One region of the Mesorhizobium sp. M8A.F.Ca.ET.208.01.1.1 genome, then DNA from elsewhere that is predicted to be linked to it. Evidence: riboswitches for the same ligand, from Rfam matches in the RefSeq annotation. Region 1 holds a riboswitch; each other region holds the start of a gene.

Region 1 (3,159 bases):
CCCGGCAAACGCGCCGCCGATCAAGAGCGCGATCGCCGCCAGCGCTACGCTGCCGGCGGTAATGCGGGGATCAGACGCGGGTTGCACGAAAGGCCTTTAACGTGCGTCGCGTTCCTTCGCGCCCCCCTCTGTCCTGCCGGACATCTCCCCCACGAGGGGGGAGATTAGCAGCTCCGGCGCCCAGCTCATTCCTGCAATGTTGGCGATTGGCGAAATCGCCGATGACAGCCAATCTCCCCCCAAGCGGGGGAGATGTCCGGCAGGACAGAGGGGGGCGCCGTAAAGCATTCATCTTCGGATCATACAGCCAACTACTTGCTCATCACCGCCAGCCATTCATCCACCCAGGCCTTGCGGTTGGCCGCGACCTCCTCCGGACTGAACAGCAGGGTCTTGGTCGGCTTGACCAGTTTGTCGAAGGCCGGGTTGAGCGGCTTGTCGGTCTTGCCGGCCGGGAACATCCAGTTGGTCTCGGGGATGGCGTCCTGGAATTTCGGTCCGGTCATGAAGGCCATGAATTTTTCCGCCAGCGGGTTCTTGGCTCCGGTCGTGGTGATGCCGGCGACCTCGATCTGCAGATACTCGCCCTCTTCGAAAGACGCCGCCTGGTAACGCTCGGTGTTCTCGGCGACCATGTGGTAGGCCGGGGAGGTGGTGTAGGAAAGCACCATCGGCGCCTCGCCCTTGGTGAACAGGCCATAGGCCTCGCTCCAGCCCGGCGTCACGGTCAGCACCTTGGTCTTGAGCTTGGCCCAGGCCTCCGGCGCCTTATCGCCATAGACCGACTTCACCCAGAGCAGCAGGCCGAGACCGGGCGTCGAGGTGCGCGGGTCCTGGATGACGATCTTGTCGTCGGCGCTGCCCTCGACCAGCTCCTTCAAGCTTTTCGGCGGCGACTTCAGCTTTTGCGTATCGTAGACGACGGCGAAATAGCCGTAGTCGAAGGGAACAAAAGTATCGTCGCTCCAGCCGCCCGGCACGTTGACATCGCTCACCGCGCCATGCGGCGCGAACAGGCCGGAGGCCTTGGCATCGGCGGTGAGATTGGTGTCGAGGCCGAGCACGATGTCGGCCTTGGTCGAAGCGCCTTCCAGCTTGACGCGGTTGAGCAGCGCCACGCCGTCGGCGACCGAGACGAACTCGACATCGCAGCCGCATTCGGCCTCGAATTCCTTCTTCACCACGGGGCCTGGACCCCAGTCGGCGGTGAAGCTCTCATAGGTGTAGACCGTGAGCTTGTCCTTGGCCAAGGCCGGCCCGGACAGCGTCACCGCCGTGGCTGCGATGAGAGAATATAAAAACGTGCGCATCGGCGCCTCCTTCGTTTGCGTTGAAAGGAATTGAGGCGTCGGACTGTCCGAAACGTCTAATCCCTCCGCCGGTACAAACCGGATCAGGTTCAGCGGGTTGGCGAGACTGCCTCTCAGCCGGCCCGCGATATTCGCGTCCGGCACCCCGTTAGAGCGTTTCGACACATAGGCCCGGCGGGTGGGACACGCAAGTGGGAGTTTGCCGCCTTCCGTTTCCCGTGACGGGCTGGTAAGGCGACGGGATATGAGCACATTCACCATCCTGCTTGGCGGCGATCTCCTCCGCACGCCCCGGCTCGACCGCCAGGTCGAAGGCTCGCGCGTGATCGCCGCCGACGCCGGCATCGGTCATGCGCGGATGCTGGGCCTCGTGCCGGAATTGTGGGTCGGTGATTTCGATTCGGTTCCGGCCGATCTGCCCGCCCATCTCGCCGCCGTGCCCCAGCAAACCTTCCCGACGGAAAAGGACAAGACCGACGGCGAACTGGCAATCGCGGCCGCACTGGAGCGTGGAGCGACCCGCCTTGTGCTGGCGGGCGCCTTCGGCGGCAAGCGCGCCGATCACGCCTTTCTGCATCTGGCGCTTGGCCTGCGGCTGGCCGAGGCCGGAACGGATGTGCTTTTGACCAGCGGCGCCCAGGAGGGTGTCCCCTTGCTCAACAGCAGGGCCAGCTTCGATTATACCGACGGCACGCTATTTTCTATTCTCGGCTTTTCCGAACTCTCCGGCCTGACCGTCACCGGCGCCAAATGGCCGCTCGACAAGGTCGAGGTGGCTTTCGGATCGTCGCTGACCATTTCCAACGAGGTCAAGGGCCGCCTCGACATCGCGCTCGGCCACGGCCGCGCGCTGCTGCTCGCCCATCCCTATCCATTGCCCGAAAGCTGACATGGCCCCGCCCCTTCTCAATCTCGACGGGATAAGACTGACTTTTGGCGGCACGCCGCTGCTCGATGGCGCCGCCCTGACCGCGTCGGCCGGCGACAAGATCGCGCTGGTCGGCCGCAACGGGTCCGGCAAGTCGACGCTGCTCAAGATCGCCGCCGGCCTGATCGAACCGCAGGACGGCGAGGTGTTCCGCCAGCCTTCGGCGACTGTCCGCTATCTGCCGCAAATGCCCGACATGGACGGCTTTGCCAATGTGCGGGCCTATGTCGAGGCCGGGCTCGGCCCGGCCGACGATCCCTACCGCGCCAGCTATCTGATGGAGCATCTCGGCCTGTCGGGCGAGGAGCGGCCGGCAGACCTGTCCGGCGGCGAGGCCAGGCGCGCCGCCCTTGCCCGCGTCATGGCGCCGGAGCCCGACATCCTGCTCCTTGATGAGCCGACTAATCATCTTGATCTGTCGGTGATCGAATGGCTGGAAGAGGAACTCGTCCGGACTTCCTCGGCGCTCATCGTGATCTCGCACGACCGCCGCTTCCTCGAGCGTGTGTCGCGTGCCACCGTCTGGCTCGACCGTGGCCAGACCCGCCGGTTGGACAAGGGCTTTGGCCATTTCGAGGAATGGCGCGACCTCGTGCTGGAGGAGGAAGAGCGCGAGCAGCACAAGCTCGGCCGCCAGATCGTGCGCGAGGAGCACTGGCTGCGCTACGGCGTGACGGCACGGCGCAAGCGCAACATGCGACGTCTCGGCGAACTGCAGACCATGCGCCAGCGCTTTCGCGGCCATCGCGGCGCCGAGGGCACCGCGACAATGGTGGCCAGCGACGCGGCCGAATCCGGCAAGCTGGTGATCGAGGCGAAAAACATAGAGAAGAGCTTTGGCGACCTCACCGTCGTCAAGGGGTTCTCGACCCGCATCCAGCGCGGTGACCGCGTCGGCCTCGTCGGACCGAACGGCGCCGG
Region 2 (3,159 bases), on a different contig from region 1:
CTAGTCAAGATCGAAGTCGAGGTCGATACGCTAGCCCAGTTAGAAGAGGCTATGGCCCTCGCCCCAGACGCCGTCCTGCTCGACAACATGTCTGTCGACGAATTGCGCCAAGCAGTGGCGATGGTTGCCGGCCAGGCGATTACCGAGGCGTCGGGCAGGATAACGCCGGCGACGGCTCCAGCCGTCTCCGCGACCGGTGTCGACCTGATCTCCATCGGCTGGTTGACCCACAGCGCGCCAATCCTCGATATCGGGCTCGACTCCGCGAAATTTGTCCGTCGGGCCTGACAATCGGCGGTCGACCGGACGCTTTTTCGACCCAGCCCGCCAAGTTCAAAGGTGCCTAGGTCGCCCAATGCAAGGGGAACAGGATGGAAATGCACGCAGCGATTTCGGAAAAACCATGCGTGAAGCTCAATCCTTCGACGGCCACCGGATGTGGACCGTGGAAGCTGCTCGGGCGCTGCATGACGCGCCTTTCAACGACCTGCTGTTTCAAGCGCAAACCGTTCACCGCCGGAATTTCGATCCCAACAGGCGGCGGCGGGCGCTGGTCTCAGCGGCGGCGCCCTCGTCGTCGGAATCTAGCGGGGTAACCCGGCCACCCAGAGGATGGCGGGACGATTCATCCATGATGATAGGAAACAGGACCATTGCGAAAACTAGTCGCTGGCAAGCTGCACGGCATCTACGTCACCGAAGCGAACCTCAACTACCATGGATCGATAACGCTGGACCCTGACCACTGCGAAGCAGCCGGGATCCTGCCGATGGAATTTGTGGAGATTTGGAACAAGAATTCCGGTGCGCGGATTTCGACCTATGTCATTTTCGGCGAGCGCGGCTCACGATGCTGCATCCTCAATGGTGCGGCTGCCCGCACCTGCCAGCCAGACGACCAGATCATTGTTTGCAACTCCATATACCTGGACGAAGCGAATATCACCTCGTTGAAGCCGCGGATCATCACCTTCGACCAGGACAATCACATACTCGATCGCCTGAGCTACTCCGTCGATCTTGACGCACATGGGCGTTACAGTTTCTCGATCCTTGACGAGGCGAATGAGCCTTTGGCCATTCCTGCGCTGGTCTCCGGCGCGTGACTTCCTCTCGAGATTTGCCCGTGCTTTGCGCGGGGTTTCATTAGTCGCCGATCACCGCCGCAGGTGGAAATGCGCTTGACAAAGCAGTGTCGGCTCGGTCAATTCGAAAACATTCACCAGGGGAGTCCCGGCAAGGGGCTGAGATACTGCTGGCTATCGCGGCGCAGTGACCCGTTGAACCTGATCCAGTTCATACTGGCGTAGGGACGGTGCAAGCGCTTTGCGGGAGTTTACGCCCGAAGACCTGTTTTCAAGCAGGTCGACCAAAGCGTCTTTTCATCCTTCCGGCACAGAACTGGGTCTCCAATGCATGAGCAAAGGAGCCTCAAGATGAATGCCCTAACCCCAGCCGTCTCAACGGGACCGCTGCCTGCCTCACGGAAAATCCACAAGCCCGGCGTCCTCCATCCGCACATCAAAGTGCCGATGCGCGAAATCTCCGTCCATCCGACAGCGGGCGAGCCGCCCATCACCGTCTACGATCCGTCCGGCCCCTATACCGACCAGACTGTCGAAACCAGCATCGAAAAGGGCCTCGCCCGGCCTCGCCACGAATGGATCACGGCGCGGGGCGATGTCGAAGCCTATGACGGCCGCCATGTGCGGCCGGAAGACAATGGCTTCGTCACGGGTGAGCGCCTGACGCCGGAATTTCCCATTCGCAACCGGCCGCTAAGGGCCAGGGCCGGCAAGGCGGTGACACAGCTTGCCTATGCGCGCGCCGGCATCATCACGCCCGAGATGGAGTTCGTCGCCATCCGCGAAAACCTCGGCCGGGAAATCGCCCGCGGCAAGCTGCAACGCGACGGTGAAAGCTTCGGCGCGGCTATTCCCGATTTCGTCACGCCGGAATTCGTACGCGACGAGGTGGCGCACGGGCGGGCGATCATTCCAGCCAACATCAACCACCCAGAGAGCGAACCGATGATCATCGGGCGCAATTTCCTCGTCAAGATCAACGCCAATATCGGCAATTCCGCTGTCACTTCCTCGATGGCCGAAGAGGTCGAAAAAATGGTCTGGGCGATCCGCTGGGGCGCCGATACGGTGATGGACCTGTCGACCGGCCGCAACATCCACAACATTCGCGACTGGATCCTGCGCAATTCACCGGTGCCGATCGGCACGGTGCCGCTTTACCAGGCGCTCGAGAAGGTCGGCGGCATCGCCGAGGACCTGACCTGGGAGGTGTACCGCGACACGCTGATCGAGCAGGCCGAACAAGGCGTCGACTATTTCACCATCCATGCCGGTGTGCGGCTGCATTACATCCCGCTGACCGTCGACCGGGTCACGGGCATCGTCTCGCGCGGTGGCTCGATCATGGCCAAATGGTGCCTGCACCATCACCGGGAAAGCTTCCTCTATGAGCATTTCGAGGAGATCTGCGACATCTGCCGCGCCTATGACGTATCCTTCTCGCTCGGCGACGGCCTTCGTCCGGGCTCGATCGCCGATGCCAATGATGCGGCGCAATTCGCCGAGCTGGAAACGCTCGGCGAATTGACGCAGATCGCCTGGGCCAAGGATTGCCAGGTGATGATCGAAGGTCCCGGCCATGTGCCGATGCACAAGATCAAGGAGAATATGGACAAGCAGCTCGCTGTCTGCGGCGAGGCGCCCTTCTATACGCTTGGACCACTGACGACCGACATTGCGCCGGGCTATGACCATATCACCTCAGGCATTGGTGCTGCCATGATCGGCTGGTTCGGCACCGCCATGCTCTGCTATGTCACGCCCAAGGAGCATCTCGGCCTTCCCGATCGCAACGACGTCAAGATTGGCGTGATCACCTACAAAATCGCCGCCCATGCCGCCGATCTGGCGAAGGGCCATCCGGCAGCGAAAGTCAGGGATGATGCCCTTTCCCGCGCGCGCTTCGAGTTCCGCTGGGAAGACCAGTTCAACCTGTCGCTCGACCCCGAAACCGCGCGGTCCTTCCACGACCAGACCTTGCCCAAGGAGGCGCACAAGCTGGCGCATTTCTGCTCGATGTGCGGGCCGAAATTCTGCTCCATGCGTATCTCCCACGACATCCGCGCCGAAGCCC
Region 3 (3,159 bases), on a different contig from region 1:
CTGAAACAAAAAAGAGGTGACCCCCAAAGGCCGCTCTCGAGACCGCAAGTCTGAGCCGCTAACGCATTGCGATAACCAGGCTGTCCGAACTGGGCGTCGATGCCTTCCTCGACCAGGTCGCGGTAGGCGGCGATCTCATCTACCGCATGCATAGCCAAGCCAGAGAAGTTTTCGGCAGCGGAATTCTCGGTCGCTTCCCCTTTTATGACTAGAGGGTGCGGCCGATCCGGCCGCGACGATCTCGCAGGGATTGCCATATACGGCAACACGAACACCGGCGGATCAATACTCGGATAATGGCGGCCGGCTATGTAGCGATCGATCGCGCACCAACATATCAATGCAATAGCTTAGTTGCTTTCAAAGGCGGGTCTCTACGAACTGCAAGCAAGCTAAACGATTGCGTCAACTCTTCCTCGCAGAGCGAAAACTCCGCGCCCACGCGATTTCTCTGCTGGAACAGCGGCACATCCTCAGCGCCAGGACACGGCCGCCGCCGTCGGGTTTTACGAAGCCGGTGATTGCATAAGTTGCCCGCAAGATATCATTGGTATCGGGAACGCCGCCGATGCCGCATCCTGAATAGAGCGGCCGCTTGCACCTGCCAGCCCGACGACCAGATCATATCTGCAACTCCATCTACCTGGACGTGGTGCAAATCACCTCGCTGAAGCCGCAAATCGTCGCCTTCGACCAGGATAACCACATCCGTGACCGCCTGAGCTACTCGGTCGATCTCGACGCACATGGCCGATACAGTTTTTCCATCCTTCACGAAGCGAATGAGACTTTGGCCATTCCAGCCCTGGTCTACGGGGCGTGACTTGTCCCCGATGCATGCGCGAGCTCTCCGCTCGGCCGGCCGCCGGACGTCGCCACCGGCCGAAGGCGCCCGAAGGCGCCCGAAGGCGCTTGACAAAGCAGCACCGGCCCATTCAACTTGAGGCATTCACCAGGGGAGTCCCGGTAAGGGGCTGAGATACTGCTGGCTTTCGCGGCGCAGTGACCCGTTGAACCTGATCCAGTTCATACTGGCGTAGGGACGGTGCAAGCGCTTTGCGGGAGTTTACGCCCGAGGTCCTGCTGCAGCAGGTCTACAGAAGCGTCTTTTCATCCTTCCGGCACAGAACTGGGTCTCCAATGCATGAGCAAAGGAGCCTCACGATGAATGCCCTCACCCCCGCCGTGTCGACGGGACCACTGCCCGCCTCGCGGAAAATCCACAAGCCCGGCGTCCTCTACCCGCAGATCAGGGTGCCGATGCGCGAGATTTCCGTCCATCCGACGGCCGGCGAACCGCCCGTCACCGTCTACGATCCGTCCGGCCCCTACACCGATCCATCAGTCCAAACCAGCATCGAAAAAGGCCTTGCCCGGCTTCGCCACGAATGGGTCACGGCGCGTTGCGATGTCGAAGCCTATGACGGCCGCCACGTCCGGCCGGAAGACAATGGATTCGCCACCGGCGAGCGCCTGACACCGGAATTTCCGATACGCAATCGGCCGCTCAAGGCCAAGCAGGGCAAGGCGGTGACCCAACTTGCCTATGCGCGCGCCGGCATCATCACGCCAGAAATGGAGTTCGTAGCCATCCGCGAGAATCTCGGCCGCGAGGTGATGCGCGGCAAGCTGCAACGCGACGGCGAAGCCTTCGGCGCGGCGATCCCAGATTTCGTCACACCCGAATTCGTGCGCGACGAGGTGGCGCGCGGACGCGCAATCATTCCCGCCAACATCAATCATCCCGAGAGCGAACCGATGATCATCGGGCGAAATTTCCTGGTGAAGATCAACGCCAACATCGGTAACTCGGCTGTCACATCGTCGATGGCCGAAGAGGTCGAAAAGATGGTGTGGGCGATCCGCTGGGGCGCCGATACGGTGATGGACCTGTCGACCGGCCGCAACATCCACAACATCCGCGACTGGATCGTGCGCAATGCACCGGTGCCGATCGGCACGGTGCCGCTCTATCAGGCGCTCGAAAAGGTCGGCGGCATCGCCGAGGACCTCAACTGGGAGGTCTATCGCGACACGCTGATCGAGCAGGCCGAGCAAGGCGTCGACTATTTCACCATCCACGCCGGCGTGCGGCTGCACTACATACCGCTGACCGTCGACCGGGTCACGGGCATCGTCTCGCGCGGCGGCTCGATCATGGCCAAATGGTGCCTGCACCATCACCGGGAGAGCTTCCTCTACGAGCATTTCGAGGAGATCTGCGACATCGCCAGAGCCTATGACGTTTCCTTCTCGCTCGGCGACGGCCTTCGTCCCGGTTCAATCGCCGATGCGAACGACGCGGCGCAATTCGCCGAACTGGAAACACTTGGAGAACTCACCAAGATTGCCTGGGCAAAGGACTGCCAGGTGATGATCGAAGGCCCGGGCCATGTCCCCATGCACAAGATCAGGCAGAACATGGACAAGCAGCTCGCAGTGTGCGGTGAGGCGCCGTTCTACACGTTGGGGCCGCTGACGACCGACATCGCGCCGGGCTATGACCACATCACCTCAGGGATAGGTGCCGCCATGATAGGCTGGTTCGGCACCGCAATGCTTTGCTACGTCACGCCGAAAGAGCATCTCGGCCTTCCCGACCGCAACGACGTCAAGATTGGGGTGATCACTTACAAGATAGCCGCCCATGCAGCCGATCTGGCGAAGGGCCATCCGGCAGCGAAAACCAGGGATGATGCCCTTTCGCGCGCGCGCTTCGAGTTCCGCTGGGAGGACCAGTTCAACCTGTCGCTCGACCCCGAAACCGCACGGTCCTTCCACGACCAGACCTTGCCCAAGGAGGCGCACAAGCTGGCACATTTCTGTTCGATGTGCGGGCCGAAATTCTGCTCCATGCGCATTTCCCACGACATCCGTGCCGAGGCTCAGAAGGAAGGCATGGCGGCAATGGCGGCAAAATACCGGGAGGGCGGCGATCTCTACATGCCGGCGGACGAGACTGGCGTACCGGTCGTGCCGGAGGCTCCCAAACCATCATGAGGGTGCTCGTCAAAGGGGCCGGCGTTGCCGGCCTCACCGTCGCTTTCGAACTCGCCGCCCGCGGCGCGACGGTCACAGTCGCCGAGATGCGGCATGGCCTTGGCGGCAACGCGTCGTGGTTCGCCGGCGGCATGCTGGCGCCATGGTGCGAGCGCGAAA
Region 4 (3,159 bases), on a different contig from region 1:
GGAAATTGTTTTTGGCGTTGAGCATGTAGATGCCCAGCCCTTTGGCCGCGCCCGCATATTCGGCGAAGATGGCGCCGACGACGGCATAGGTGATGGAGATCCTGAGGCCAGCGAAGAAATAAGGCAGCGCCGAAGGCAACCGTGCCAGGATGAAGACCCGCCAGCGCCCTGCTCCCATGGCGCTCAGCATCTGCCCGATCTCGACCTCGGTAGCCTCGTAGCCCTGCACCAGGGCCACCAGCATCGGGAAGAAGGTGACCAGTGCCACCAGCATGATCTTGGGCGTCAGCCCGAAGCCGAACCACAGCACCACCAATGGCGCGATGGCGACCAGCGGCAAGGTCTGGCTGACTATGAAGACAGGAAACAGCGCGCGCCGCAAAGGCTGGAAGAAGTCGACCAGCATCGACAGCGCGAAGGCGGCGCTGAGCGAGCAGGCAAAACCGATCAGCGTGGCGCGGATGGTGGGAATGGCGTTGTCGAGCAGCGCGTCACGATTGAGCATCGCCTGTTCGAAGACGCGCGAGGGTGCCGGCAGAACCGTCGGCTTGATGCCGGAATGGTTTGCGTAGAGTTCCCACGCCACGAGCACCAGGCCGATCGATATCACGGCCGGCGCCGCCTGGGCGAGGAAGCCCGTGAGTTGACGCGGGTTGAACGACGATGAAGCCACGAGAGGATGACCTTGACGGCGCGCGTCGGCGCGAACGGTTCAAACGGCAGTGGGACTGTTGGCCGAAACCGTGACGTCGAGGGTTACGTGGCCGGCGCCTGGTCCGAAGCGGCAGAAGGCTTCGTCGAGCGCCGAGAAGATCGCGCCGGCATCGCCGCGCAGCTTGGTGCAGAAATTCTTGGAGCGATCGTAGACGCCGGACTGCTTCAGGAAATCGATGCAGCCATAGATCTCGTCCATGTGGTCGTCCGTGCCCATCACATAGAGCGAGAACTGCGCCGCCGCTGGCTGCCCAGTGGCGGGCGCGCCGCGCACGGCGGAAATGGCGGCTTGCTTGCGCGGGCCGAGTGGCCCGGCAGGGCCGCCAAACGTGTCGGAGCGGCAGATCGGATCGTCTGGCTCACCTGGGCAACCACGCGAAATGGTCGCCGACAGCACGCAATGCTTACCGCTGCCAGACGCAGCCACGAAAAGGTCGCGCAGCGCCGGGAATAGCACCTCGGGGGGCCCGACCAGCAAGGTCGAGATGTCGTCGGTCTCGATCCTGAGCTTGTCGCGATACGGATCGAGCGCGCCGAGCGCACCCAGGATGACGCCGACAAAATCGTCGGCCATGGGATATAGGGAAACCTGTGCGCCTGAAAACATCGCCCGCCTCGCTCCGCTGGTATTACCCAGATCAGCTTCTAGGGTCTGTGGGCTTGCCGCCCCCGTCTCAGCCCCGACCGTACGGAGCACCCCTGTGGATGGCGGCGTTAAAGCACCATTCGATCGGTTGGGGAAGCTGTTTTTTCAGCAAGCTGCGCCAAAAGCATTGCGCCAGCGCGGGCACAACCGGGTGCCGGCGCCCGGGAATTTGGCTCGATCCGGGTGCAACCAACAGCCCGACCATCACGCCGGGCGGAATGAATTCCAACGCGGACCAGAATTGCCCGACCAGCGCGCAGACGGATGCCAATGGCAGGGCGACCGCGCCGACCGTGAACGACAAGAACTGCGGTACGTAGTTTTCGCAGCAGGGAAAGCGCGGATGCAAGTTCCGCGCTTTCCATGCGCATTGGTTTCACTATCCGCCACGACCGGCTGGCGGTACCTCTGGCGCCGATTCGCTGATCACTTTGCCAAACACTCTTATTTCGGGGCACGGTTTTCCGGCTTTTGGCCGTGCGAATGCGGTGTGCATTTTCATCAGCCGTTTGAGCAGGCGGCCATAAGTGAGGTATCGAACCCGGCCATTGGCAAGATCGAACTCCACCCTCCCCCATCGCCTGACCGGACCTTTTCCAGTTGGCGGGCCCAGTCGCGCGATCTGAAAGGCCAACCGAACTTCGCGGCCGGCAACGTCCAGATAGATACCGGGATTGCCGCCCAGGACGTGCCACAATCGGGCAACGTGCTCGATCGACATGTCGGATGAAATCGCCATGTGGTTCCGCTCAAGTCGCGCCCAGACGAAATCACCAGTTGGCTGCCGCGTCCCGGACACCAAATCCTTGCAATAGGCTGGCGCCACCTCGCGCACCAACGCGCGCATCGCGGTCGCCACGCTGTCGGCCACATCCCGCCGCGTTGCCCAGTGCGCTTCCGAGAACGGCACCTGTCCGAGGATGTCGCCGTCATCGAAATTGGCGGACATCTTGTGCAATGTCACGCCGCCATGAACGGCATGCTGGCCGTCCGCGGCCAGGCGATGGAGAGGATGCGGACCCCGGTAGTTGGGCAGCAGCGCCGGATGAAAATTAAGCCCGCCCTTGGGAAAGAGGCCGAGCAGTTGTTGTGGGATCAAGGTCGGGAAAGCGTAGCAGATCAGTACATCCGCGGCGATGTCAGGCAATTGCCGGCCAAGCTCATCCCAGTCGTAAGGCCGGCCGAATTCGATCAACTTTACCGGCGTGTTGCCGAGATAGCGCCTGAGCAGAAGCTGGCGCCTCAGCCGGCGTCGAAAATTGCCAATGCTGAAGCCTCTGGATGGGCGCTGAAAGCCAGGCACGATGATCGCGCCAATACGGTTTCCCGCCTCGATCCAACCGGAAAGCAGAGGCCCGGTGTAAGCAGAAACATCCAGGATGAAAACTGCATTGAGCTGCCGGGCGCCGGCCACAGGCTCGAAAGAAATCATCTTTTCAAATCCGGCGGGGCAAGACATCGCCCGGCAATCCGAGCACCGTCACGGACCCGTCCGGTCAGGACCAAAAGGCCGGCCGAGCCGTCAGCCTGGTTTGGGAGAAAGCGGTCCTGCCGCGGCGACACTTGAGAGCCTTTCCCGCTTCACCAACACAGGTTTTTCGTAGAGTTTCCTCATGCTCCCCCTGAAATCAATCAACCCGCGCAGTTGGTCAGCAGCGCCGCGGACTGTCAACCGCCGGGCGGGGCTGACAGCCGCTATTGATATGGCCTCGCGGCAATCGGCGGGCGCTTAAACCCACTGCCGCAAAGACTGATCAGCGAGCCTTATGAAACGGCCTTTTCACGAACCGGCAGTTTCC

The links. Region 1 has a riboswitch for thiamine pyrophosphate ahead of thiB (thiamine ABC transporter substrate binding subunit). Riboswitches for the same ligand answer to the same signal wherever they lie in the genome.
Region 2: it holds a riboswitch for thiamine pyrophosphate, as region 1 does, so the genes downstream of both, thiC (phosphomethylpyrimidine synthase ThiC) here and thiB (thiamine ABC transporter substrate binding subunit) in region 1, are expected to answer to the same signal.
Region 3: it holds a riboswitch for thiamine pyrophosphate, as region 1 does, so the genes downstream of both, thiC (phosphomethylpyrimidine synthase ThiC) here and thiB (thiamine ABC transporter substrate binding subunit) in region 1, are expected to answer to the same signal.
Region 4: it holds a riboswitch for thiamine pyrophosphate, as region 1 does, so the genes downstream of both, EN851_RS00050 (YkoF family thiamine/hydroxymethylpyrimidine-binding protein) here and thiB (thiamine ABC transporter substrate binding subunit) in region 1, are expected to answer to the same signal.

The regions. Positions count from the first base shown of each region.
Region 1 covers NZ_SRUT01000002.1:989,147-992,305, forward strand. The annotation lists gene thiP (thiamine/thiamine pyrophosphate ABC transporter permease) at 1-87, opposite strand, end outside; gene thiB (thiamine ABC transporter substrate binding subunit) at 312-1,310, opposite strand; TPP riboswitch at 1,354-1,468, opposite strand; gene EN851_RS15365 (thiamine diphosphokinase) at 1,555-2,199, shown strand; gene EN851_RS15370 (ABC-F family ATP-binding cassette domain-containing protein) at 2,201-3,159, shown strand, end outside.
Region 2 covers NZ_SRUT01000005.1:221,232-224,390, reverse strand. The annotation lists gene nadC (carboxylating nicotinate-nucleotide diphosphorylase) at 1-288, shown strand, start outside; partial or broken gene EN851_RS37290 (biotin synthase) at 437-538, shown strand; gene panD (aspartate 1-decarboxylase) at 654-1,106, shown strand; TPP riboswitch at 1,215-1,331, shown strand; gene thiC (phosphomethylpyrimidine synthase ThiC) at 1,437-3,159, shown strand, end outside.
Region 3 covers NZ_SRUT01000004.1:119,898-123,056, forward strand. The annotation lists gene EN851_RS20105 (hypothetical protein) at 596-823, shown strand; TPP riboswitch at 945-1,061, shown strand; gene thiC (phosphomethylpyrimidine synthase ThiC) at 1,165-3,000, shown strand; gene thiO (glycine oxidase ThiO) at 2,997-3,159, shown strand, end outside.
Region 4 covers NZ_SRUT01000001.1:4,256-7,414, reverse strand. The annotation lists gene EN851_RS00055 (ABC transporter permease) at 1-673, opposite strand, end outside; gene EN851_RS00050 (YkoF family thiamine/hydroxymethylpyrimidine-binding protein) at 713-1,321, opposite strand; TPP riboswitch at 1,312-1,425, opposite strand; gene EN851_RS36115 (hypothetical protein) at 1,389-1,709, opposite strand; gene EN851_RS00040 (formyltransferase family protein) at 1,740-2,555, opposite strand; gene msrA (peptide-methionine (S)-S-oxide reductase MsrA) at 3,125-3,159, opposite strand, start outside.